DNA from 3 places in the Vogesella oryzagri genome. Region 3 is predicted to be linked to each of the others. Evidence: predicted binding sites of a transcription regulator. Region 3 holds the regulator's gene; each other region holds the start of a gene.

Region 1 (8,095 bases), on a different contig from region 3:
TCGATGCCATGCCGGCGCAGTTTGCCGCCCAGGTGCTGCACTGGCAGAGCGTGCTGCGCCTGCCGCCGGGCGCCAGCGTGCTGGCCGCCAACGCCTTCGAGCCGCACCATGCCTTCCGCGTCGGCAACAGCTGGGGCGTGCAGTTCCATCCGGAATTCGACACTGCGGCGACCGTGAGCCTGCTGGAAGTGCTGGCGCCGGCGCTGCAGCAGGCGCAGCTGTCGGTGACGGCATTGCGCGACGCGGTGTGCCCGACGCCGGAGGCCGCCGGCCTGCTGCAGCGCTTTGCCGCGGTACTGGCGCAGCCCGCCGCCGTGTAAAGCGGCGTACAATGCCCAACACTACAAAGTTCAGGGAGCAAACATGTTTTACGCCTTGTTGATCGTGACGCTGGCGGTGGCGCTGGTGACCTCGCTGCTGGTGGCGCGTTTCTTCAGTGATGCCATCACCAAGATTCTCAACCGCATCATCGGCCCGGAACTGACCGATGCCTGGCGCAAGTACATGAGCTTCGCCATCGTGGTGGTGGGGGTGTCCGGTGGGGTGAACATGTGGGAAATCCAGAAATACCTGCAGAACGGCCGCGAGCAGACTATGGAGCTGAACGGTCCGCGCTGGACGGTGGAGATTTACCGCACCGCCATCGATACGCTGTCGCAGATTTCCTGGGTGATGCTGCTGTTCTTCCTGTGCGCGATGGTGGCCTACGTGATCATGCGCGTGGCGGAAAGCAATCGTGGCAATCGCCAGCCGCCGAGTGCGGGCAGCGAAAGCGGCAATCGCGACGCTTCCTGATTGCCGTGGTTGTCGAACGGCCCGTTACCGCCCGGTACGGGCCGTTGTCGTTGTGGCCACCGCTGGCGACCGGCATGAAAAATGCGGCCAACGTTGGCCGCATTGTCGTGGGGGAGGCGCTGCTTACAGCGTGACCATATTGTCGCGGTGGATCAGCTCCGGCTCCACCAGGTAGCCCAGCACGCCTTCGATGTCGCGGGTGGCTTTCTTCATGATCAGCCGCGCTTCTTCCGAGCTGTAGTTCACCAGCCCGCGCGCCACTTCGGCACCTTGTTCATCGACGCAGGCCACCGCATCGCCGCGCAGGAAGCTGCCGGCCACCGCGATGACGCCGATCGGCAGCAGGCTGGTGCCGCGCTCGCGTACCGCTAGGGCGGCGCCGGCATCCAGCACCAGTTTGCCGGACAGCTGCAGGTGGTCGGCCAGCCATTGCTTGCGCGCGGCCAGGCGGGTGGTCTGGGCATTCAGCTGCGTGCCGATGCCTTCGCCGTCGGCCAGCCGCGACAGCACGTTGGTTTCGCGGCCGCTGGCAATCACGGTGGCGGCACCGCTGCGCGCGGCGCGCTTGGCGGCGATGATCTTGGTGTACATGCCGCCGGTGCCGACGCTGGAGCCGGCGCCGCCGGCCATGGTCTCCAGTTCCAGCGTACCGGCCTCGGCCTCGTGCACGAATTCGGCGGCTGGATTCTTGCGCGGGTCGGCGGTGTACAGCCCGCGCTGGTCGGTGAGGATCACCAGCGCGTCGGCTTCGATCAGGTTGGTCACCAGCGCGCCCAGCGTGTCGTTGTCGCCGAAGCGGATTTCGCTGGTCACCACGGTGTCGTTCTCGTTGATGATCGGCACCACGCCCAGGGTGAGCAGGGTGGCGATGGTGGTGCGGGCGTTGAGGTAGCGCAGGCGGTCGGACAGGTCTTCGTGGGTCAGCAGCACCTGCGCGGTTTTCAGGCCGTATTCACGGAACGCGCTTTCATACGCCTGGCACAGGCCCATCTGCCCCACTGCGGCGGCGGCCTGCAGTTCGTGTACCGCCTTCGGGCGCTTGCTCCAGCCCAGGCGCTGGCAGCCTTCGGCGATGGCACCGCTGGAGACCAGCACTACCTGTTTGCCGCGACGGCGCAACTCGGCAATTTCCGCCGCCCAGCGGGCAAGCGCGGCGTGGTCCAGACCCTTGCCGTCGTTGGTCACCAGACTGGAACCGACTTTGACCACGATGCGCGTGGCCGTGTGAATCACCGATTGCATCCGCACTGCTTCCTGTTGCTAAGAAAACGGAAGGCCAGTGTACCCGATTCAAGACGGATGGTGCGTTGCGGCGGACAGCACGCTGGGGCGGTATTCGACAAACTGGTGGCTGGCGGTCTGCAGCGACAGCGAGGTGCTGGAGATCACCTGGCGCCCCTGGCGATCCAGCAGGTAAAACTCACGCTGGCGCTGATACTGGCGATCCGGTATCACCAGCAGCGGCTGTTTGCCCGGCCGTGGCGAGGCGGGCAGGCGCAGGGCCATGTGGTAGTGGTCGTTGGGGTGGGTCAGCAGCGGTAGCAGCATCACTGCCTCCGGTTGCGGCCCCACCAGCTCGACGCCGCATTCGGTTTCCATCTGCTCGCCGCACAGGTTGACCCAGCGCACCACCGCCAGCTGCCACGGCTTACCCGGATGGCGCAGCAGCAGCAGCTCGCCAGCGCGCAGCGGGTGATATTGCGCCTCGCCACGCAGCAGCATGCCAGAGGCGCTGGTGTTGACCACTTTCAGTCGTACCGGCAACGGTGGCGGCAGTCGCTGCAGCTTGCCGCGCAGGCCATTGTCCGGCAGCAGTTCTTCCGGCAGGGCTTCGCCATTGGGGAAGGTCCAGGCGGCGCCATTGCTGATGAACCAGATGGTGGACAGGCTGCTGACCAGTTCGATTTCATCATCGCTGGGCTGGCGGTCATGGCGGCGTTGGATGGAGCTTTGCCACTCCATGGTGAGGTACAGCACGTGCTGGATTTCTTCTTCCAGCTCGAACGGGTTGTTCTGGTGGCGCGCCAGGTACTGCAGCTTCTGCAGCTTGCTTTTCAGCTCGGTTTCCAGCGCGTGGGTATCAATCACCCAGATGCCTTGCGCCGCGGGGATGTCCAGTGCCTCGCTGATGTAGCGCGGCGGCTGGTCGGTGCCCGGCTGGAAGGCAAAGCTGCCGTGATCGCTGGTGAGATGGCCAAGGTGCAGCAGGTCGAGCAGGTCGGCATGCTTGCGGATCAGCAGCAGGGTGTAGTCGATCAACGCCGGTGCCATGCGGTTGCTGGCGGTCATGCCCAGTAGCAGCAGCTGGCGATAGTAGTGCGCCGGGCTCTTGGTCTGGCCGGGCAGCGGGGTGTTCTCCCAACCCTTTTCCAGCGCATGGAAAAACAGCCGGTGGCAATCGTGCCAGAAGCCTTCCGGCAGGGTGGTGTAGGTGCGCGCATACAGAAACGCCATCTGTCGGGCACTGCGCATGGCCAGGCACAGCGCTTCCGACTTGTACTTGTCCAGCACCAGCAGGCCATGCTCCTCGCTGCGCTCCATCGCCAGCAGCTTGTAGCCGATGTGCAGCGCGGTGCCCAGCTGCTGCGCCAGCCGTGCGGCGTGGCGGGCCTTGTGCTGGGTGGTGAGCTCGCCATTGGCGGCCAACCTTTCCAGCAGCGGCAGCAGCAGCTTGTGTTCCTGGTGGTGGCGCTCCAGCAGTTTGGCACGCTGTGCCGGGGCCAAGCGCACCCGGTTGAGCTGCTCCAGCGCCTGGCGCAGCTGCTCGGCGCATTCCAGTGGCTGGCTCAGTGGACGCTGTCGCAACCAGCTATCCAGTTGCGGCAGATCGGACATCGCCAGCGTAGCGTCCAGGTAAGTGGGGGCGATGGACAATTTCAGCATGCTCAACCTGTCGTTTTCGGGTTTGTCTAAGCGGCAGAGTTTACTGCCGTTTATGCGATTGGCAAATTTTGTCTAGGGTAAGGGCGTGTCCTGCTGGCTGCGCGAGGCCACACTATCCTGCCACAGCAGTGCCAGCACCTCCTGCGTACTATCCGACAACTGTCGCATGTGGCTGTCTTCCAGCACATACGGTGGCATAAAGTACACGGTATTGCCGATCGGGCGCGTCAGGCAGCCGCGATCCAGCATGGCGCGGAAGAAGGCCTGGCTGAAGTCGCTGCGCGCATTATCCACATCAAATGCCCAGATCATGCCGCGCTGGCGGACATGACGAATGCCCGGCGTGGTGTGCAGCCAGGTTAGGTGTTGATTGAATTGCCCGGCCTTTTCGGCATTGCGCGCCAGTACATTTTCGTCTTCGAAAATGGCCAGTACTTCCAGCGCTGCCCGACAGGCCAAGGCATTGCCGGTATAGCTGTGTGAGTGCAAAAAGCCGCGCCCCACATCATCATCGTAGAACGCGTTATAGATATCGTCGCCTGTCAAAACGCAGGAAAGTGGCAGATAACCGCCGGTGATGCCTTTGGACAAGCACAGAAAGTCCGGGCGGATGCCCGCCTGTTCGCAAGCGAACAGGGTGCCGGTACGGCCAAAGCCGACGGCAATTTCATCGGCAATCAGGTGGACGTGATAGCGGTCGCACAACTGGCGCAGGCGGGTGAGATAAAGCGGGTCATACATCAGCATGCCGGCGGCGCCCTGCACCAGCGGCTCAACGATGATGGCGGCGATGTTGGCAGCCTCGCGCTGGAATAGCTGCTCCACATCGGCAATGGCGCGCAGCGCCACATCTGCCGCCGTTTCACCTGCGGCGGCCAGGCGGGCGTCCGGCGACGTCACGCGCAGATTGCTTTGCAGCAGCGGGGCGTAGGTAGCGGAGAACAGCGGTACGTCGGTGACCGCCAGCGCGCCCGCCGTTTCGCCGTGGTAGCTGTGCTGCAGGCTGACGAAGCGGTGCTTGTCAGGTTGGCCGCAGTTGCGCCAGCAATGAAAGCTCATCTTCAGCGCGATCTCGGTGGCGCTGGCGCCATCGGAGGCATAAAAGGCATGGCCCAGTCCGCTTAGTTCGTGCAGCTTTTCCGACAGCTCCACTACCGGGCGGTGGGTAAAGCCGGCCAGGATCACGTGCTCCAGCGAGTCCAGTTGATCCTTAATGGCATTTTTGATGCGCGCATGATTATGGCCAAATAAATTTACCCACCATGAACTGATACTATCGATATATCGTTTACCATCGAAATCCTCCAGCCACACGCCATCGCCGCAGGCAATCGGAATGATGGGCAGCTGCTCATGACGCTTCATCTGCGTGCAGGGGTGCCATACGGCGGAGCGGCTGCGCTGCAACCACTGGCTGGAAAGGTCCGACATGGAGTACTCCTTCTGGTGTTGCGGCATGCTAGCAGAGGCGTGTGCTGCCATGGCTGACAAAAATTGTCACTTGTTGACAGCCTTTGACAGGTGATTTGCGATCAGATAGTGCGATGGAAAGCACCAGAACACTGTAGTAACGGGCTGCTTAGCCTATGTTTTTACCGGTTTTCCAGCCAGGCCAGTAGAGTGTTTGTCAGACTGGCCCCGATTTTGCTATTGAACACACTGCCGCTAAATCGGCAGCTTGCGGAGCATGGTGAATGAAACTTGAGCAATCAGGGTTTACCTTGATCGAGCTGATGGTGGTGGTGGCGATTATCGGCATCTTGGCAGCACTGGCATTACCGGCCTACATGGACTATACCCGCCGCGCTCATCTGGCCGAAGCTTTCACGCTGGCTGGCTCTGCCAAGACGGCAGTGGAGGAATACCATGCGGCCAACAACAGCTGGCCGAGTTCGAATAGCAGTGCAGGTCTGGCCGACCCGGTGGTTAATTGGGGGGAGGCGGTGACCGAGTTGCGGGTGGTAACCTCCGGGACCGTAGCGATTATTCGTATGAAGCTGAATGAAAAAGTTGCAAGCGGTGCCCACGTTTGGCTGCAGCCTGCGGCAGATGTTTCCGGTAGCTACCGTTGGTTATGTGGTGGCGACAATGATTTGGTACAGCTATTGCCCTCCAACTGCCGGGGCTAATGGTTCGTTTTGAAGTGGCAGTGATTCAGGAGAGTGATTTATGAAACGAGCCCAGCAAGGTTTTACCCTCATCGAACTGATGATCGTGGTGGCCATTATCGGTATTCTGGCAGCCATCGCCATTCCGGCGTATCAGGATTACACTAAGCGTGCACACGTATCGGAAGGTTTGCAACTGGCCGGTGCGGCCAAGACTGGCGTCGCAGAATATTTTTCAGCGAATGGCATTTGGCCGGATAATAATGCGTCTGCTGGTTTGGCAAGTAGCCCGACCGGTAATGCGGTAAGCTCGGTAATCGTTGGTACTAGTGGTGTGATTACTATTACCTACAATGCAAAAGTGGCCACAAATGCAATGGTAACCTTGGAGCCAGCTGCAGGTAGTGGCTCCATTACTTGGAAGTGTGCCGCAAGTGGTACCGCTATGGACACTAAGTGGCTGCCGGCCAACTGCCGCTAATGTATGTTTGATGTTGGTGTAAAAGGGTGCTTCGGCACCCTTTTTTGATTGTTTTGGATATGTGATATGCGCCCATATTTAGCTTCGTGTTGCATGCTGGTGTGCCTGGCTTTCGCGGTAACTGTGCCTTTTTTTAATTATGCGCGCACGATACCCTCTGCCGATTGGTGGACACATGCGTTAACGCTGGCCTTGCTGGGGGGGGCGCTATTTGCTGGGCTGTTTGTCGCAAAACACGATGAAAGTCCGCGGGCCTTACTTTGGTTGCTCGGTTGGTGGCTACTAGTTTTTTTGCCGGCATTTATTCTGCGCTCTGGTAATGTTTATCAACTGCCATTGTCGGAAGCTGGCTCGGTATTGCTTGTAACGCTGGGGGCTGTACAAACTCACGGCATCCAGCACAAACTGGGGCGCGAAGTAGTGGTAACGGTATTGGCGACCAGCATACTGGTTGCGGCGCTGCTGCAGGCGCTGATCGGTTTTACACAGTTGATGGGTATGACGCCCCTAGGCCACGGTTATTTGCTGGTTGACCCGTCTAGCCCACGTAGCAACATCATGGGCAACTTTGGTCAGCGCAACCAGTTTGCTCAGTTTCTTAGCTGGGGTGTAATCGCTGCAGCCTACCTCTGCATGACTGGTCGCTTGCGTGCGTGGTTGGCCGTGCCTGCCATGGTGGTGCTATCTGTGGTGATGGCATGGTCCGGCGGCCGTTTACCGCTGGCCTATGCTGTTGCGATGGTGCTGGTGGCTGTGGTGTGGTGGCGGCGATCCGGTGATCGTAAAGTGTTGCTCAGCCTGTTGGTCGGTGCGGGGTTGATCATTACTGCTCAGCTATTCGGCCATTACATTGCTTCTTGGCTGACTGGGCTTGATATTAATACTGGTCTTGATCGTATCAATGATGCCGGCTTTGGTGCGCGCCGGCGGATAGAGTGGGAAAAAGCTTGGCAGATAGTTCAGGCGTATCCATGGTTTGGCGTTGGATTTAGTGGCTTTTCCTACCAGTCGGTATGGTTGGAGGCATTTGCCGGCTTAGGGAAAGTCCCGGAAAATGCCTTGTTTACACATAGCCACAACCTAGTCACCCAGCTATTGGGCGAAACAGGGATTCCGGCGACGCTACTGGCGGCAATCGGGGTTGCTGCTTGCCTGTTACCGTACTGGCGGCGTGATCAGGCCACACCGGAAAATGCCTTTCTGATTCTGATTGCCGCTGCCCTTCTCGGGCATTCCATGTTTGAGTATCCACTGTGGTATTTGCCATTTCTGGCGATGTTTTTCGTGGTGTTATCGCTGTCACCGCAAAAGGGAGTAAGTATCCCTGTCCGTCCTGCGTTACGCCGTGTTGGAACATTGCTGCTGCTAGTGGGGACTGTTTTCTATTTGGTCAGTGGTGCGAAGGCGTTCACTTTTTTGCAAATCAGTGTTTTTCCTGGTGGTAACGCACAAACCAATCAAAAAAATATTGATGGCCTGGTAGCACTCTCACCCAATCTTTTTTGGTCTTATGAGGCGGAGTTGGGCCTGTCCAACTATCTACAGCCATCCCATCACGATCTTGAGTTTAAGCGCCGGCACTACGAGCAACTGGTGGCTTATCGCCCATATCCGTTGCTGTTATGTCATTTAGCGATGTTGCGTAGCTGGTCGGGAGATCAGGCTGGTGCGCGCGATGCCATGCTGATGGCACTGGCCACTTTCCCCAAAGATGGCCCGCAATTGCTGTGGCGTTTGCGTGCGGCCAACGATCCGTCTCTACAGCCGCTTATCGATCTTGCCCAGCGATCCGTCGCGGCACGAGAGCAAGGAGGGGATCTGGTCGCCG
Region 2 (8,095 bases), on a different contig from region 3:
CTGACGGGTGTGAACTAAATGGACAAGATGCTGTATCTGGCAATGAATGGTGCCAAGCACGTGGATTTGCAACAGGCAACCACGGCCAACAACCTTGCCAACGTTCACACCAATGGCTTCAAGGCCGACCTCGCCTCGTTCCGCGCGCTGCCAGTCGTTGGCGATGGCGCGCCGACCCGCATCTATCAGGTGGACAACACCATCGGCCATGACATGTCGCAGGGTGTGTTGCAGCAAACCGGCAATGATTTCGATTTTGCCGTGACCACACCGGGTTTTTTTGCCGTGCAGTTGCCGGATGGCGGCGAAGCCTACACCCGTAATGGCGGTTTTGAGCTGGATGCGACCGGAACCATGCGTACGCGCACTGGCATGGCAATTGCTGGTGAAACCGGCCCGCTGCAGATTCCGGAAGGCTACAAGGTGGATGTGCGTCAGGACGGCTATGTCTATGCCATCCCCGCCAACGGCGGCGCACCGCAGGAGGTTGGCCGCATCAAGCTGGTCAACCCGCCGGCCAACACCATGTACAAAGGCGACGACGGCCTGTTCCGCCAGAGCAACGGCGAGGATGCCGATGCCGATCCGGCGGTGCGGGTAAAGAGCGGTTTTCTGGAGGCCAGCAACGTCAATGCCGTTGATAGCCTGGTACAGATGATCAGCCACGCCAAACAATACGACCTGAATGTCCGCATGATGCAAACCGCGGATCAGGATGCTCGCCAGGCGACACAGATTCTGTCGCTGAACGCGTAACGATAAAAATTGCCAGGTAACGACACCATGATGCGTTCGCTCTACATCGCCAAGACCGGTATGGAATCCAGCCAGTTTCGGCTGGACGTGATTTCCAACAACCTGGCCAACGTAGGCACCAAGGGCTTCAAGCGCAGCAATGCCGTGTTCGAAGACCTGATGTACCAGACGCTGCGTGAACCCGGCTCGCGTTTGCAGACTGGCGAAGAGCTGCCGACCGGCCTGCATGTCGGTCTGGGCTCGGCGGCCACGGCCACGGCGCGGGTGCATACCCAGGGTGGCCTGTCGACTACCGACAATGTGTTCGATCTGGCGGTGAATGGCCGCGGCTTCTTCAAGGTCACCACCCCGGATGGCGAAACCGCCTACACCCGCAATGGCCAGTTCCAGCGCGGCCCCACCGGCCGGCTGGAAACGGCGGAAGGTTACCCGCTGCAGCCGGAAATCACGGTGCCGGACGGCACCGGCTTCCAGGTGGCTGCCGACGGCACGATTTCCTATATCCCGGCGGGTGATACCACGCGAGTGGATGCCGGCCAGCTGGAGCTGGCGGACTTCATCAATCCGGCCGGGCTGGAAAGCCTGGGCGGCAATCTTTACCGCGAAACCACCGCATCGGGTGCGCCGGTTGCCGGTACCGGCGGCTTGCTGGGCTTTGGCGCAATCAAATCCGGTTTTCTCGAGGAATCCAACGTCAACGTGGCCGAGGAGCTGGTGGGCATGATTCAGGCGCAGCGGGCGTACGAAATGAACTCGCGTGCCATCAAGACGTCGGATGAAATGCTGCAGCGCCTGACGCAGCTGTAATCGATTAGGGGGATGGTGATGAAAAAACTGCTGCCGTTGTTGTTGTCTCTGCTGGTGCTGACGGCATGCAGTACCCAGGCGCCACCCATTACCCAGCAACCGATGTCGCTGCGCCCGCAGGGGCAGCCGGCGGCGGTTCTTCCGCAAGGCTCCATCTTCCAGTCCGGCAGTTTTCAGCCGTTTTTCGAGGACAAGGTACCATTGCGTGTCGGCGACATCCTGACCGTTACCATCAGCGAAAGCTCGACCTCCTCGAACAAGGAAGATTCGGCCGGCAACCGCCAATCCAGCATCGATGGCTCCGTCGGTGCCTCGCTGTCGCTGCCGTTTGTGCCGGGTGCGCTGGAGAAAAAACTGGCCGGTACCTCGCTGACGGGCAGCGGCTCGGCCAGTGAATCTGGCAAGACCAGCAGCTCCAATAGCAGCCGCTTCCAGGCCACGATTACGGTGACGGTGATCGATGTCTACCCGAATGGCAATTTGCTGGTCAGTGGTGAAAAACAGGTCAAGGTCAACAGCGAGCACGAGTTCGTGCGTTTGTCCGGGGTGGTGAATCCGCGTGACATTGCCCAGAACCGCACGATTGAATCGACGCGGCTGGCCGATGCGCGCATCGAGCAGATCAACCAGGGGCGCAGCCGCTCTTACAACGATGTGGGCTGGCTGCAGAAGATCTTCCTGGCGGTGATGCCGTTCTGAGGCGGAAAACAAACATGAAACGATGGCTGGTGCTGTTGCTGGCAAGCCTGCTGTGTGTCAATGCACAGGCGGCGCAGCGGCTGAAGGAAATTAGCAGTGTGGCGGGGGTGCGTTCCAACCCGCTGCTTGGCTACGGTCTGGTGGTGGGGCTGGATGGCAGTGGTGACAAGTCCGGCTCGTCGCCGTTCACCACCCAGTCGCTGGCCAATATGCTCAACCAGCTGGGGGTTCAGGTGCCGGTTGGTACCAAGCTCGACCCCAAGAATGTGGCCGCGGTGTCGCTGACCTCCGTGCTGCCGCCGTTTGGCCGGCGCGGCCAACCTTTGGATGTCACGGTATCGTCGATTGGCGATGCCAAGAGCCTGAAGGGCGGCACGCTGCTGCTGTCGCCGCTAAAGGGCGCGGATGGTCAGATCTATGCGCTGGCGCAGGGTAATGTGGTGGTGGGCGGCGCCGGTGCCGCCTCGGGCGGTAGCAAGGCGCAGGTCAACCACCTGAGCGTTGGCCGCATCCCGGCGGGTGCCACCATCGAGCGCGAAGTGCCGAATGCCTTTGCCAGCAGCGAAGTGGTGATGCTGAACCTGCAGGAGTCGGATTTCACCACCGCCAACCGCGTGGTGATGGCGGTGAACCGCGAGTTTGGTGCCAACACCGCCCGCGCGCTGGATGGCGCCTCGGTAGAGGTGCGGGCGCCGCAGGACAGCAACAGCCGCATCCAGTTTTTGTCTCGGCTAGAAAACATTAACGTGGAGCCGGGCGAGGATACGCCGCTGGTGATTATCAACGCCCGTACCGGCTCCATCGTGATGAACAAGGCGGTGAAGCTGGAGCCGTGTGCCATTGCGCACGGCAATTTGTCTGTCACCGTGAGCAATACTCCCGGGGTCAGCCAGCCGCCGCCGCTGAGTGGTGGCAATACCGTCACCACCAACCAGGCCAATGTCGCGATCAAGGCGGATGCCGGCAAGGTCATCAACCTGCCGGGCGGTGCCTCGCTGTCGCAGGTGGTGAACGCGCTCAACACCGTGGGGGCGACGCCGCAGGACCTGGTTTCCATCCTGCAGGCGATGAAATCCTCCGGCGCGCTGAAGGCCGATCTGCAGATCATCTGACACGGCTTGCGGCCAACAAAAAACAGCACCTGCGGGTGCTGTTTTTTGTTGGCCCGCTTTTTGCTGTAAACGGGTGACTGTTACCGGAGCACCTTCGTATGGCCCTGCCCACACTTCCCAACCGATTGGTAATGGACCCTGCCTCAACGCAGGGCATTGCCGAGCTGACGCGCAAAGACCCCAAGGCGGCGATGCGGGCGGTGGCTGGGCAATTCGAGGGCCTGCTGCTGAGCCAGCTGATGTCGGCCATGCGGGAGAACTCGCTGGGCGGTGATGAGGATTCCGGCGAGATGGACACGTTCCGCGGCATGTATGACCAGCAGCTGGTGCAGGGCATGATCCAGTCCGGCGGTATGGGCTTGGCCAATGTGCTGACGCAGCAGCTGATGCGAGCGGCAAATCTGTCCGACGGCCAGCAAGATCTGCCGCCGGTTGCCGTGCAATTGCCGCCGGTGGTATCCCAGGCGCAGCTGCGCCAGGCCTATGGTGAGAGTGTCAATGCGGGTGCTGCCGCGGCAGCCACCACGGCACAACTTGCTGCGGGCGATCCGCTGCCCGGCGATAAGGATGGCTTTGTGGCGGCCATGCTGCCGCATGCCCGCCGTGCGGCGGAACGGTTGGGGGTAGCGCCGGAAGTGCTGGTGGCGCACGCTGCTCTGGAGTCCGGCTGGGGACGGCGCATGCTGCGACAGCCGGATGGCCAGAACAGCTTCAATTTGTTTGGTATCAAGGCTGCTGGTAACTGGCAGGGGGGCTCGGTGGCGGCGCTGACTACCGAGTACGAGTCGGGCAAGGCGAAAAAGCAGGTGGAAAGTTTCCGTGCCTACCAGTCCTATGGCCAGGCCTTCGACGACTACGCGCAGCTGATCGAAACCAGCCCGCGCTATCGGTCGGCATTGAATCAAGGCAATGATTTCGGCGCTTATGCGCAAGCGCTACAGCGTGGCGGTTATGCCACGGATCCGGCTTACGCCGCCAAGCTGCAGGCAGTGGCCAAGAGTGTTGTCGCCCTGTAAGGCTTCAATTTACGGCCACGCTGCCGATATAAAGTAGTAAGGAGAGCAAGATGAATCTGTTGAATCTGGGTGCGAGCGGCGTATCTGCGGCCAGGGTGAACCTGGAAACCACCAGCCATAACATCAGCAACGTGAATACCGATGGTTATTCGCGTCAGGTGGTGTCACAAAAAGCTGCCTTGCCACAGTACAACGGTTTCGGCTTTCTGGGGCAGGGCGCCGACATCGCCAGCGTCAGCCGCATGTTCGACCAGTTTGTCGAGGTGGAGCTGCGTACCTCCACCTCCACCATCAGCTCGCTGCAGGCGCAGCAGAATGCGCTGGGCACCATCGACAATATGCTGACCGACAGCTCCACCGGCATCATGGCCTCGGTGCAGCAGTTCTTTACCGCCATGCAGACTGCGGCGGCCAACCCGACCTCGATTGCCACCCGCCAGGTAGTGCTGAGCGAGGCGCAGGCGCTGGTGGACCGCTTTCAGACCACCAACAGCCAGATTGAGGAATTGCGCCAGAACCTGCGCAGCTCGGTGGATGTGTCGGTCAACCAGATCAATACCCTGACCGAGAATCTGGCCAAGATCAATCGCCAGATCACCATCCTGTCGGATGGCTCTGCCAAGGTGCCGAACGATCTGCTGGACCAGCGCGACAAGCTGGTGGTCGATCTTGGCAAGCTGGTTAACGTCAACGTGGTGCAGTCGGATGACGGCAACTACAACGTCTTCCTCGACAGCGGCCAGGCGCTGGTGGTGGGGCCGAGCTCGTCCAAACTGTATACCCAGACCACGCAGAGCTCGACCAAGGTGATGCTGGATAACCAGTTCACACCGGATACCCAGATCAGTTACACGGATATCCGGGGCGGTGCACTGCAAGGCTATCTGCAGCTGCTGGAGCAGGATATTCCGCGCGTGCAGATCGACCTGGGCAACCTGGCTGTCGAATTTACCGATGCGGTGAACCGCCAGCATGCGCTGGGGGTGGATCTGACCGGCCAGTACCAGCAGGCGGCCACGCAGCATTATCTTGATCCGGCCACGCCTTCTGGCCCGTACATGGCGCAGGATGGTGGTTTGTTCCAGGACTTGAGCCAGGAGCGGCTGACGGCGGAAAACGCCACCAACATCACCGACGAAGCGCTGGCAATGCAGCTGGCGGTTGCACACATGGCGGTGAAAGTCGGCAACCCGGCGCAGCTGGCGATGTCTTCTGGCGTGATTGCCACTTCGCAGGTCAGTGCCGATGGTTCCATCACCAAGCCGGTGATCAGTTCGGTGTGGCAGGAGGCCTATCTACACCAGGACAACACCACGCCGTTTGTCGGCAAGGAACCCAACGCGCGGCTGTTCGACGTGTTGCCCCCGCCGGCTACCGTGCAGATTCCGTTCGATGCCAGTACCAACCCAGTGTTCGGCACGCCCACCGTATCGGTTGCCGGCTATACCGCCACGGCGATCAGCAAGTCGACTACCCAGCAGGGGGTGTGGGAGTTCGAGCTGACCAGTACCGCGGCTCCGTCGCAGACGGTGAAGCTGGCATTCAAGGCGGAGTCGTTGCCGCTGACCGGTACCCAGAGCCTGACGATTCGCGCCCGCGATCCGGCCACCGACGGCGTAAACGGCATGGATAACAGCAATATGCTGGCCATCAACAGCCTGCAGTCCAAGCCGATTCTGGCCAGTACCAAGACCGGGACAACCTCCTTGCTCGCCAAGATCACTGATCCGGGCTTCACCCGCACGTCGACCATGGAGGTGTTTTTTGCGCAGACAGTCAGCTATGTGGGTAGCCGCGGCAGCATTACCGATGTGCAGTTGAAGGCGCAACAAAACCTCAACCTGGAAGTCACCAAGAAAAAGCAGGGGCTGTCGGGGGTGGATCTGGATGAAGAAGCGGCCAACCTTGTGAAGTTCCAGCAGGCCTATCAGGCATCCAGCAAGGTGATCCAGGTTGCCCAGGAAACCTTCCAGGCTATCCTGGATGCCGTAGCGTAAGTAAAGGACTGAGTCATGCGAGTTACCAACGCCACACAATTCGGTCTGGGGGTGTTTTACATGCAGCAGAAGCAGCAGAGCCTGCAGAAGCTGTATGAACAGATTTCCTCCAAGCAGCGGGTTATCACCTCGTCCGATGATCCTGCCGCCGCCTCGCTGGCGATTGAAGTCACCGCGATTGCCGATCGCAGCAGTCGCTTTGTCAGCAATGCCAGCCTGGCATACGACCAACTGGCGACGACGGATACCACTTTGCAGAACGTGTCGGACGTGATTACCCGGGTGCGCGAACTGGCGGTACAGGCCGGCAAACCGGCGCTGTCGCAGACCGACCGTGCGGCGATGCGTAGCGAGCTGGTGGAAGTGACCAAGAACCTGGTGGGGCTGTTCAATACCACCAGTGCCGAAGGCAATTACATCTTTGGCGGTACCGCGACTGGCTCGAAGCCGTTTGAGCTGTCGTGGGAGCCCGTCATCCAGGTGGATTACCAGGGCAATATGCAGCGTCAGGAGGTGGCTGTCGGTACCTCGCGCACGCTGGCGCTGACCGAGCCGGGTAACCTGGTGGCCGGGCAGACCAGTACCGTGCCGCTGCTGACGACCGCACTGGCGGCGGTACCAGCCGCGCCGCCGGCGATTCCCGGTAATTTGCCCGCGGTCAGCAAGGACCCGGATGCCTTCACTGCCGGCAATGAATTGTTTCAGGCCATTTCCCGCTTGGACGTGCTGCTGCGCGTTGGTCCCAATGACCCAGCGAGTACGGCAGAGTTCGATCGCATGCTGTATGAATCGAGACAGCTGACTGCCGCTGGCACCACACCGAATCCGTACAAGGCTTATGAAGACTTTGCCGCCACCCCGGACTGGAACATTCCCAATCCGCCCACTCCGGATAGTGGCAGCGCCTATTACTCCAAGGGTATGGCCGAGGTGTTGAAGGGGCTGGATGCCGGTTTTGAACAGGTGGTGTCGGTGAATACCGTGATCGGTTCGCGCATGAATGCGGCGCAAACGGTAAAGGATATCGGTACCGAACTGGATATCAACTACACCAAGCGTATCCAGCAGCTGGTGGGGCTGGATGAAGATGGTTACGTAAAAGCCATTTCCTCCTACCAGCAGGCGCTGACGGCGCTACAGGCATCGCAGCAGACGTTCTCCAGCATCAGCAAGCTGTCGCTCTTCAACTATCTGTGATCGGTGTGACTTAGTGGTATGATGCCGCCCTTTGTCGGCATGGCGGTGGGAATGATATGGAAACAATGCGTTTGTCCAAGCGCCTGGCAGAAATGGGCGTCTGCTCGCGCCGCGAAGCGGATGTTTACATTGAAAAAGGCTGGGTAAAGGTAAACGGTGTTGCCGCCGTGCTGGGGCAGAAGGTGGGGCCGGAAGACCACATCGTGGTGGAAAAGCAGGCACTGGCGGCGCAGTCGCAGCGCGTTACCATTCTGCTGAACAAGCCGGTGGGTTATGTGTCCGGGCAGGCTGAGGACGGCTACCAGCCCGCCGTGGTGCTGGTGCGGCCGGAGAACCACTGGAGCGCGGATCAGGCCAATATCAGTTTCTCGCGCGAGCATCTGAAAGGTCTGGCGCCGGCAGGGCGGTTGGACATCGATTCGGTCGGCTTGCTGGTATTGACGCAGGATGGTCGGGTAGCCAAAGAGATCATTGGCGAAAACTCCGACGTGGAAAAAGAGTACCTGGTACG
Region 3 (8,095 bases):
GTGCTGTCGATGCCGCGCAGCTGCAGGATGTAGTTGCGCACCGCGGCTTCCACCAGCACCGCCAGGTTGCGGCCGGCGGCCACCGGGAGGATCACCTTGCGCACGGTGACGCCGAGGATGTCCTGGGTTTCGGATTGGATATTCAGCCGGTCCAGTGCCTGCATCGCCTGATCGTTGGCCTTGATCAGCTGGATAATCAGCTTCAGCACCTTCTTCGGGCGTACCGCGGTTTCGCCGAAGATGGTGCGGATGTTGAGGATGCCGAGGCCACGCACTTCCAGGAAGTCGCGCAGCAGCGGCGGGCAGCGGCCTTCCAGCGTTTCCGGGCCGATGCGGTACAGCTCCACCGCGTCGTCGGCCACCAGGCCGTGGCCGCGCGAAATCAGCTCCAGCGCCAGCTCGCTCTTGCCCATTGCCGAGTCGCCCATGATCAGCACACCGATTTCCAGTACGTCCAGAAATACGCCGTGCATCACGGTAGATACGGCCAGGGCGCGCGCCAGGTAGATGCGCAGCACGTCCATCAGGTACGGGCTTTCCAGCGGCGTGCTCATCAGCGGCACGCTGTGGCTCTGGCAGTAGTCCTGCAGCAGCTTGGGCACCGTCTGGCCGTTGGCAACGATCACCACCGCCATGGTCTTGTGGAACAGCTGGTCCAGCGCGGTGCGGGCGGCGGCCTGCTCCAGTTTGTCCAGGTATTCCACCTCGGCCAGACCCAGCACCTGCACCCGGTTGGGGTGAATGAAGTTGAGGTGGCCGACCAGCGCCTGTGTCGGCCGCTGTTCGTCGTTGGAAATCAGGTTGTCGGAGCCGGATTTGCCGGCGATCCAGCTCAGATTGAGTTTGTGCTGATTGTCCTGGAACAGGCGGCGGACACTGACATTAGGCATGGTGGCTGTCTTCGCAAAGCAGGGCGTGCAGGGTGAGGTTATCGGCGCAGCACATTTTCTCGCGCAGGCTGCGGCTGGAGAACAATTGCGCCAGTTCCGACAGCACCTGCAGGTGCAGATCGGTGGCCTGCTCCGGTACCAGCAGCACGAACAGCAGGTTGACCGGCTTGCCGTCCGGGGCCTCGAATGGAATCGGGGTTTTCAGCCGCACGAAGAAGCCGGTAGCGTCCTTCAGGCCCTTGATGCGGCCATGCGGAATGGCGACACCCTGGCCCAGCCCGGTAGAGCCCAGCTTTTCGCGGGCGAACAGGCTGTCGAACACATCGCTGCGTGCAATGCCGAAACTGTTTTCAACCAAGAGGCCGATCTGTTCGAACAGGCGCTTCTTGCTGGAGATCTCCAGGTCCGCCAGTACGTGCGACTGGGGAAGAATCTTGCCGATCAAGCTCATGATGTCTTTAGGGGCGGAAAAACGTCGGCCATTCTACGCTGAGTCCGCCGTTTTCCATAGCAACAGCGTGTCTGGAGGCCAGCAAAAACGGGAGCCTGTGGCTCCCGTTGTTATTTGTGCTGGCGACTGGTTTACAGTGCCGCGTCGGCGGCGTCAGCCTGTGGCGCAATACTACGATGCTCCCCCTGTTTTTCCTTGAACTTCAGTACCTGACGGTCCAGTTTGTCCATCAGGGAATCAATGGCGGCGTACATGTCGGAATCGTTTGCCTCGACATGGATGTCCTTGCCGGCCAGATGCACATTGACCTCCGCTTTTTGTACCAGTTTATCCACGGACAGCGTCACGGTTACGCCGATAACATTATCAACGTGACGGGTGATGCGTTCCAGTTTGCTCTCGATGAAATCGCGCAGGGCGGGGGTAACTTCGAGGTGTAGACCGGTAATTTTGAGGTTCATACCCTGACTCCTTCTGTTGACGATACGGTCGGGCTGGCCGTACCGGGTTTTCGTAGCACTCTTATAGTGCTTTGCGAAGGTTAACTGGCGGTATCTGCATAGCTTCACGATACTTGGCTACGGTGCGCCTGGCAACCTGTATGCCCTGTGCCGTGAGACGATCGGCGATGGCACTATCGGACAGCGGTTTTTTGCTGTCTTCCGCATCGATAATCTGGCGGATATGCGCCTTGATGGCCGTGGCGGAGCATTCGCCGCCACTGTCGGTTTCCAGCGCATTACCGAAGAAATACTTGAGCTCGAACAGGCCACGGCTGCACAGCAGGTATTTCTGGGTTGTGACCCTGGAAATCGTTGACTCATGCAGCCCCAGCTCATCCGCGATGTCTCGCAGAATCAGGGACCGCATTGCCACTTCGCCGTGTTCAAAGAACGCCTGTTGCCTGTCAACGATAGCTTCCGACACTTTCAGGATGGTGTCAAATCGCTGCTGGATGTTTTTCACCAGCCAGCGCGCCTCCTGCAATTGGCCGCTGAGGTTGTGGCTGCTGTCGCGCTGTTGCAGCATGCCGGCATAGAGCTGGTTGACCTGCAGTTTCGGCAGCACGCTGCGGTTGAGCTGGGCGACCCAGCGGCCACGGCGGCGGACAACGTGGATATCCGGCACCACGTAGTGGGTCTCGCCCTGGTCGAAACCGCTGGTCGGCCGCGGCCGCAGGGTGGAGATCAGCTGGTGGGCGGCGCGCAGTTCGGCCTCGCCCACGTTCAGCAGTTTCTTCAGGCGTACAAAGTCGCGGTTGCCCAACAGGGCCAGGTGCTCGCGCACCAGGGTGGTCGCCAGTTCGCGTGACGGCGTGGATGTCGGCAATGCGGCCAACTGCAGTTGCAAGAATTCGGCAAGCTGCCGGCTGCCGATGCCGACCGGCTCGAACTGCAGCAGCAGCTTGCGCAGGTACTCCAGCTCGTCGGTGTCGACGTCCAGTTCCAGCGGCAGGCTGGCGGCAAATTCGTCCAGCGGCGTGGTGAGGTAGCCGTCTTCGTCCAGCTCCTCGATCAGCAGGGTCAGCAGTGCGCTGTCGCGGCGGCTCAACGGCATTTCGCCGATCTGTGCCGCCAAGTGCTCGCGCAGCGTCGGGCGGCACGGGGTGTTGAGAATGGGGTCGAATTCGTCGTCGTCATCACGGCCGCTGCCACCGCCGCCGCTGCCCCAGTCGCCCAGCTCCATTTCATCGCGCTCGCGCGGGCTGTCTTCAGTGCTGCTGCTGTCGCTGCTGGCTTCGTTGCTGACCTGTGCCTCTGCCGGCTCGTGTTCGCTCTGGCTGTCGCCGTCGGCGCGTTCCAGCAGCGGGTTTTCCAGCAGGTAGCGCTCCAGCTCGGTGGAGAGGTCGAGCGTGGACATTTGCAGCAGCTTGATCGACTGCTGCAATTGTGGGGTCAGGGTCAGTTGCTGGCTGACTTTTAGCTGCAGGGACTGTTTCATGCCGCTTTACAGGTGGAAGTGCTCGCCAAGATAAACCTGCCGCACCTGTTCGTTGCTGACCAGTTCGGCGGGCAGGCCGGAAGCCAGCACGCGGCCTTCGGAGATGATGTAGGCGCGGTCGCAGATGCGCAGGGTCTCGCGCACGTTGTGGTCGGTAATCAGTACACCGATGCCGCGTTCCTTGAGGAAGGAAATGATCTTCTGGATGTCGATGACCGCGATCGGGTCGACGCCGGCAAACGGTTCATCCAGCAGGATGAAGCGCGGACGGGTGGCCAGCACGCGGGCGATTTCCACCCGGCGGCGCTCACCGCCGGACAGCGCCATGGCATTGCTGTCGCGCAGGTGATCAATGTGCAGATCGTCCAGCAGCAGTTGCAGCTCGTTTTCCAGCTGTTCGCCGCGATAGCCGGCCACTTCCAGCACCGCCAGGATGTTTTCCTCCACCGTCATCTTGCGGAAGATGGAGGCTTCCTGCGGCAGATAACCCAGCCCCAGGCGGGCGCGCTTGTGGATGGGCAGGTGGGTAATGGTGTCGCCGTTGAGGGTGATGTCACCGGCATCGGCGGCGACCAGACCCACCACCATGTAGAAGCTGGTGGTCTTGCCGGCACCGTTGGGGCCGAGCAGGCCGATGACTTCACCGCTGGCGATGTCCATCGACACGTCCTGCACCACGGTGCGCTTCTTGAAGGTTTTTTTCAGGTGCTGGATGCTCAGGCGGCTTTGCGTCATGGCTTGTCCTGCGGCTTGGGCTGGATGATCACGGTCACGCGGCCCTTGGTGCCACCGCTGGCGGCCGGGCTGCCACCCATTACCTGGTAGATCTCGGTCACGGTGTTGTAGGTGATCTGCTCACCGGTCACCAGATCGGCACCGCGCTTCACGCGCGCCTTGCCGGTCAGCACCACCTGGTTGGTGACACTGGTGTAGTCCACGCGGTTGGCCTGGCCTTCGATGTACTCGTTCTTGCCGTCCAGCTTCTGGCGGAACTGTGCCTGGTTGCCAAAGGCCTGCAGCGTCTGGTTGCCCTGGGCGTCGCGGGTGACAATGGTCTTGTCGGCACGCATGCTGAGCGTGCCCTGGGTGGCGACCACATTGCCCTCCAGGATGTTGATGCCCTGTTTCTGGTCCAGCGAACCGCGATCCGCCGCCAGTTCGATGGGTTTGCTGCTGTCTGCCTTTTCGGCGTAAACGTTGGCCGCAGCACAGCACAGGGCCAGTGCAAGCATCAGGCTATGGCGCATAGTGCATCCTTACTTGGGACAGCAGTTTCAGCTGCCCGGCTTGGTGATTGTAGATAAAGCCTACCGCGCGGATCTGCGAGGTGCCGTAGTCCAGGACCAGCGGCGCATGGTTGCTGGCAGTCTGGCTGCGGTTGTCTAGGCGCAGCGACGGCGTTTGCAGGTGCATGGCCGGCTTGCCGGCCTGCGGCGCGCGCTGCAGGTGTACGCGGCCGGAGAAATCGGCGACGTCCTGCGGTTTGTTATAGCGGCCATTGTCGGCAGTAATGCGGTAATCCGCCTGGCCTTGGCTGAACTGCTGCAGTTCCGGCTCGGTAAAGTACACCGTGTTCACCTTGGGCAGCTTCCACATCTGGGTGGCCGTGAGCTGTTGCCACGGGCGGCCCTGCTCGTCGAAGCGCTTGGCGCTGACTTCTTCGATGGTGTATTCCGGCTTGTCCGGGTTGAGCTCGCGCTGGACCGGCTGTTGCCACTGCGTCAGCACATTGAGCCAGGACGCGATCAGGCCCATGCCCAGCAGCAGGCCCAGCGGGAACAGTTTGCCGGCGCGACTTTTCATGCCAGGTACGCCGCCATCAGCCGTTCGTAATTGCCCTGCGCCTGCAGGATCAGCTCGCACAGCTCGCGTACCGCGCCGCTGCCGCCCTGGCTGCCGGTAACGAAGTGGGCATGCTGGCGCACGAAGCTGGGCGCATCCGGCACTGCCACGGCAAAGCCGACGCGCGACATTACCGGCAAGTCCACCACGTCATCGCCGATATAGGCGCACTGTTCGGCTTGCAGGCCGGTTTTGGCCAGCAGCTCGGCGAACACGCCACGCTTGTCGTGCACGCCTTCGTAGTAATGGTCGATGCCTAGGCCGCGCGCGCGGTGGGCAACGCCGGGAGCGGCGCGGCCGGTGATGATGGCCAGCTGCACGCCGGTGGACTGCAGCATTTTCAGGCCGTGGCCATCCAGTGTATTGAAGGCTTTCAGCTCTTCGCCGCTGGCGGTGATGAAGATGCGGCCATCGGTCAGCACGCCATCCACATCCATGATCAGCAGCTTGATCTGTTTGGCCAGTTCGGTAATCGGTTGCATGGCTAGTCCTATACCACGCCTGCCTTGAGCAGGTCGTGCATGTTGAGTGCGCCTGCCAGGCGCCCCTGCTGGTCTACCACCAGCAGGCCGTTGATCTTGCGTTGTTCCATTTCCTTGACCGCTTCCACCGCCAGCAGGTTGGCCGCAATGGTGCGTGGCTTGGGCGTCATCACGTCGTCGATGCGCAGGCCGGCCAGATCCAGGGTGCGATCCAGCGTGCGGCGCAAGTCGCCATCGGTGAAGATGCCGAGCAGGTTGCCGTCGCCATCCACTACCGCAGTCATGCCCAGGCCCTTGCGCGTCATTTCCAGCAGCGCCTCTTTCAACGAGCTGCCGCTAACGATGCGCGGCAGGGCCTCGCCGCTGTGCATCAGGTCGCTGATGTGCACCAGCAGGCGCCGTCCCAGGCTGCCGCCCGGATGCGACAGCGCGAAGTCTTCCGGTTTGAAGTTGCGCGCATCCAGCAGGGTGACTGCCAACGCATCGCCCAGCGCCAGCGCGGCGGTGGTGCTGGTGGTGGGCGCCAGTCCCAGGGTGCAGGCTTCTTTGTCCACCGCTGCATCCAGGTGCACGCTGGATTCGCGCGCCAGCGTGGACTGCGGGCGGCCGGTCAGCGAGATGATGGGGATGCCCTTGCGCTTCACCGCCGGCAGCAGGGCGATGACTTCCGCGCTTTCGCCGGAGTTCGACAGCGCCAGCATGATGTCGCGTTCGGTAATCATGCCCAGGTCGCCATGCGCGGCTTCGGCCGGGTGCATGAAGAACGAGGGCGTGCCGGTGCTGGCCAGCGTGGCGGCAATCTTGTTGCCGATATGGCCGGACTTGCCGATGCCGGTGACCACCACGCGACCCTGGCACTGCAGTACCAGTTCTACCGCGGCGAGAAAATCGTCGCCTAGTCGATCCGACAGGGCGATGATGGCGTCGGCTTCGGTGTGCAACACCTCGCGTGCCAGCGCAAGACGCTGTTGTTTGAGCGCAATATCCATAGCCAGTAATTATATCAGCTTATAATCAGGCACTAATCCCGCAGGTGCAATTTTTGCTTGGGCGCGACAAAGCGCCAGGAGTTTCCCGACACGATGCATTCCTTGTTTCCCGTTGTGATGGTATTGCTGGTGGCCGTGCTGGCCGTGACCGCCTGCCGAAAATTGCGCGTGCCCGCGATGCTGGGCTATCTGGTGGTGGGCTTTCTGGCGGGCCCCGGTGTGATGCATCTGGTGCCGGAAGGGCCGGAAACCGAGTTCCTCGGCGAAATCGGCATCGTGTTCATGATGTTTTCCATCGGCCTGGAGTTCTCGCTGGCCAAGCTCAAGGCCATGCGCCACCTGGTGTTTGGCCTCGGGCTGGCGCAGGTGCTGCTGACCATGCTGCTGGTGGGCGGGGTGATCGGCATCATGAACAGCAGCGCGCTGAGCGGCTTTGCTGTGGCCGCCGCGCTGGTGATGTCGTCCACCGCCATTGTCAGCAAGCTGTTGTCCGAGCGGCTGGAGCTGCCGCAGGCGCATGGCCAGCTGGCGATGGGGGTGTTGTTGTTTCAGGACATCGCCGTGGTGCCGCTGCTGATCCTGCTGCCGGCGTTTGCGGCCAACTCTGACCGCATCTGGCTGGATCTGGGGCTGGCGCTGCTCAAGGTGGTGCTGGTGCTCAGCCTGCTGCTGGTGTTTGGCCAGAAGCTGATGCGGCGCTGGTTTCACCTGGTGGCGCGGCAGCGTTCCGGCGAGCTGTTCATGATCAATGTGCTGCTGGTGACGCTGGGGGTGGCGCTGATCACCCAGCTGGCCGGCCTGTCACTGGCGCTGGGCGCCTTTGTCGCCGGCATGCTGATCTCGGAAACCGAGTACCGCTTCCAGGTGGAAGAGGACATCAAGCCGTTCCGCGACATCCTGCTGGGTTTCTTCTTCATCACCGTGGGCATGCGGCTGGATGTGAACGTGCTGTTTGCCGAGTCCGGCAGCATTCTGCTGATGCTGTTCCTGCTGATTCCGCTGAAGCTGCTGATCGTCTGGCTGCTGGCGCGCGTCTTCGGCCAGCGTAACAAGGACGCCTTCAAGGCCGCGCTGGCGCTGGCGCAGGGCGGCGAATTCGGTTTCGTGCTGCTGTCGCTGTCCGGCAACCTCAAGCTGCTGCCGCCGGTAATGGAGCAGGCGGCCATCGCCGGCATCCTGCTGTCGATGCTGCTGGCACCGTTCCTGATCCAGAATGCCGACAAGATCGTCAAGCGCCTGATCAAGCAGGACTGGACCATGCAGTCGCTGGACCTGCACCAGATCCTGGTGCAGAGCATGCTGAAGAACGAGCACGTCATCGTCTGCGGTTACGGCCGTAGCGGCCAGTATCTGGCCCGGTTGCTGGAAAGCGAGGACATCCCGTTCTTTGCATTGGATCTGGACCCGGAGCGGGTGCGTGAGGCCGGCGAGGCCGGGGACTCGGTGGTGTTTGGCGATGCCGGCAAGCGCGAGGTGCTGATGGCGGCCGGGGTGATGCGC

Evidence for each region. Region 3 encodes sigma-54, which starts transcription at its own class of promoters, with help from an activator protein. Its sites were predicted from a motif close to CTGGCACGCTTCATGCTT; they were not measured.
Region 1: a site for sigma-54 is predicted at 5,311-5,328, ahead of ABNW52_RS03630 (pilin). Genes of this name have one in related genera too.
Region 2: a site for sigma-54 is predicted at 3,423-3,440, ahead of flgJ (flagellar assembly peptidoglycan hydrolase FlgJ). Genes of this name have one in related genera too.

What each region holds. Positions count from the first base shown of each region.
Region 1 covers NZ_JBEFLD010000002.1:194,953-203,047, reverse strand. The annotation lists gene ABNW52_RS03655 (glutamine amidotransferase) at 1-320, shown strand, start outside; gene ABNW52_RS03650 (hypothetical protein) at 364-795, shown strand; gene proB (glutamate 5-kinase) at 919-2,037, opposite strand; gene ABNW52_RS03640 (hypothetical protein) at 2,086-3,678, opposite strand; gene bioA (adenosylmethionine--8-amino-7-oxononanoate transaminase) at 3,751-5,109, opposite strand; gene ABNW52_RS03630 (pilin) at 5,373-5,807, shown strand; gene ABNW52_RS03625 (pilin) at 5,848-6,267, shown strand; gene ABNW52_RS03620 (PglL family O-oligosaccharyltransferase) at 6,361-8,095, shown strand, end outside.
Region 2 covers NZ_JBEFLD010000001.1:484,864-492,958, forward strand. The annotation lists gene flgF (flagellar basal-body rod protein FlgF) at 19-756, shown strand; gene flgG (flagellar basal-body rod protein FlgG) at 784-1,563, shown strand; gene ABNW52_RS02420 (flagellar basal body L-ring protein FlgH) at 1,582-2,262, shown strand; gene ABNW52_RS02425 (flagellar basal body P-ring protein FlgI) at 2,277-3,374, shown strand; gene flgJ (flagellar assembly peptidoglycan hydrolase FlgJ) at 3,506-4,390, shown strand; gene flgK (flagellar hook-associated protein FlgK) at 4,441-6,387, shown strand; gene flgL (flagellar hook-associated protein FlgL) at 6,403-7,584, shown strand; gene ABNW52_RS02445 (pseudouridine synthase) at 7,641-8,095, shown strand, end outside.
Region 3 covers NZ_JBEFLD010000008.1:105,130-113,224, reverse strand. The annotation lists gene hprK (HPr(Ser) kinase/phosphatase) at 1-890, opposite strand, end outside; gene ABNW52_RS15435 (PTS sugar transporter subunit IIA) at 883-1,341, opposite strand; gene hpf (ribosome hibernation-promoting factor, HPF/YfiA family) at 1,473-1,802, opposite strand; gene ABNW52_RS15425 (RNA polymerase factor sigma-54) at 1,864-3,282, opposite strand; gene lptB (LPS export ABC transporter ATP-binding protein) at 3,289-4,017, opposite strand; gene lptA (lipopolysaccharide transport periplasmic protein LptA) at 4,014-4,529, opposite strand; gene lptC (LPS export ABC transporter periplasmic protein LptC) at 4,519-5,085, opposite strand; gene kdsC (3-deoxy-manno-octulosonate-8-phosphatase KdsC) at 5,082-5,606, opposite strand; gene ABNW52_RS15400 (KpsF/GutQ family sugar-phosphate isomerase) at 5,615-6,589, opposite strand; gene ABNW52_RS15395 (monovalent cation:proton antiporter family protein) at 6,689-8,095, shown strand, end outside.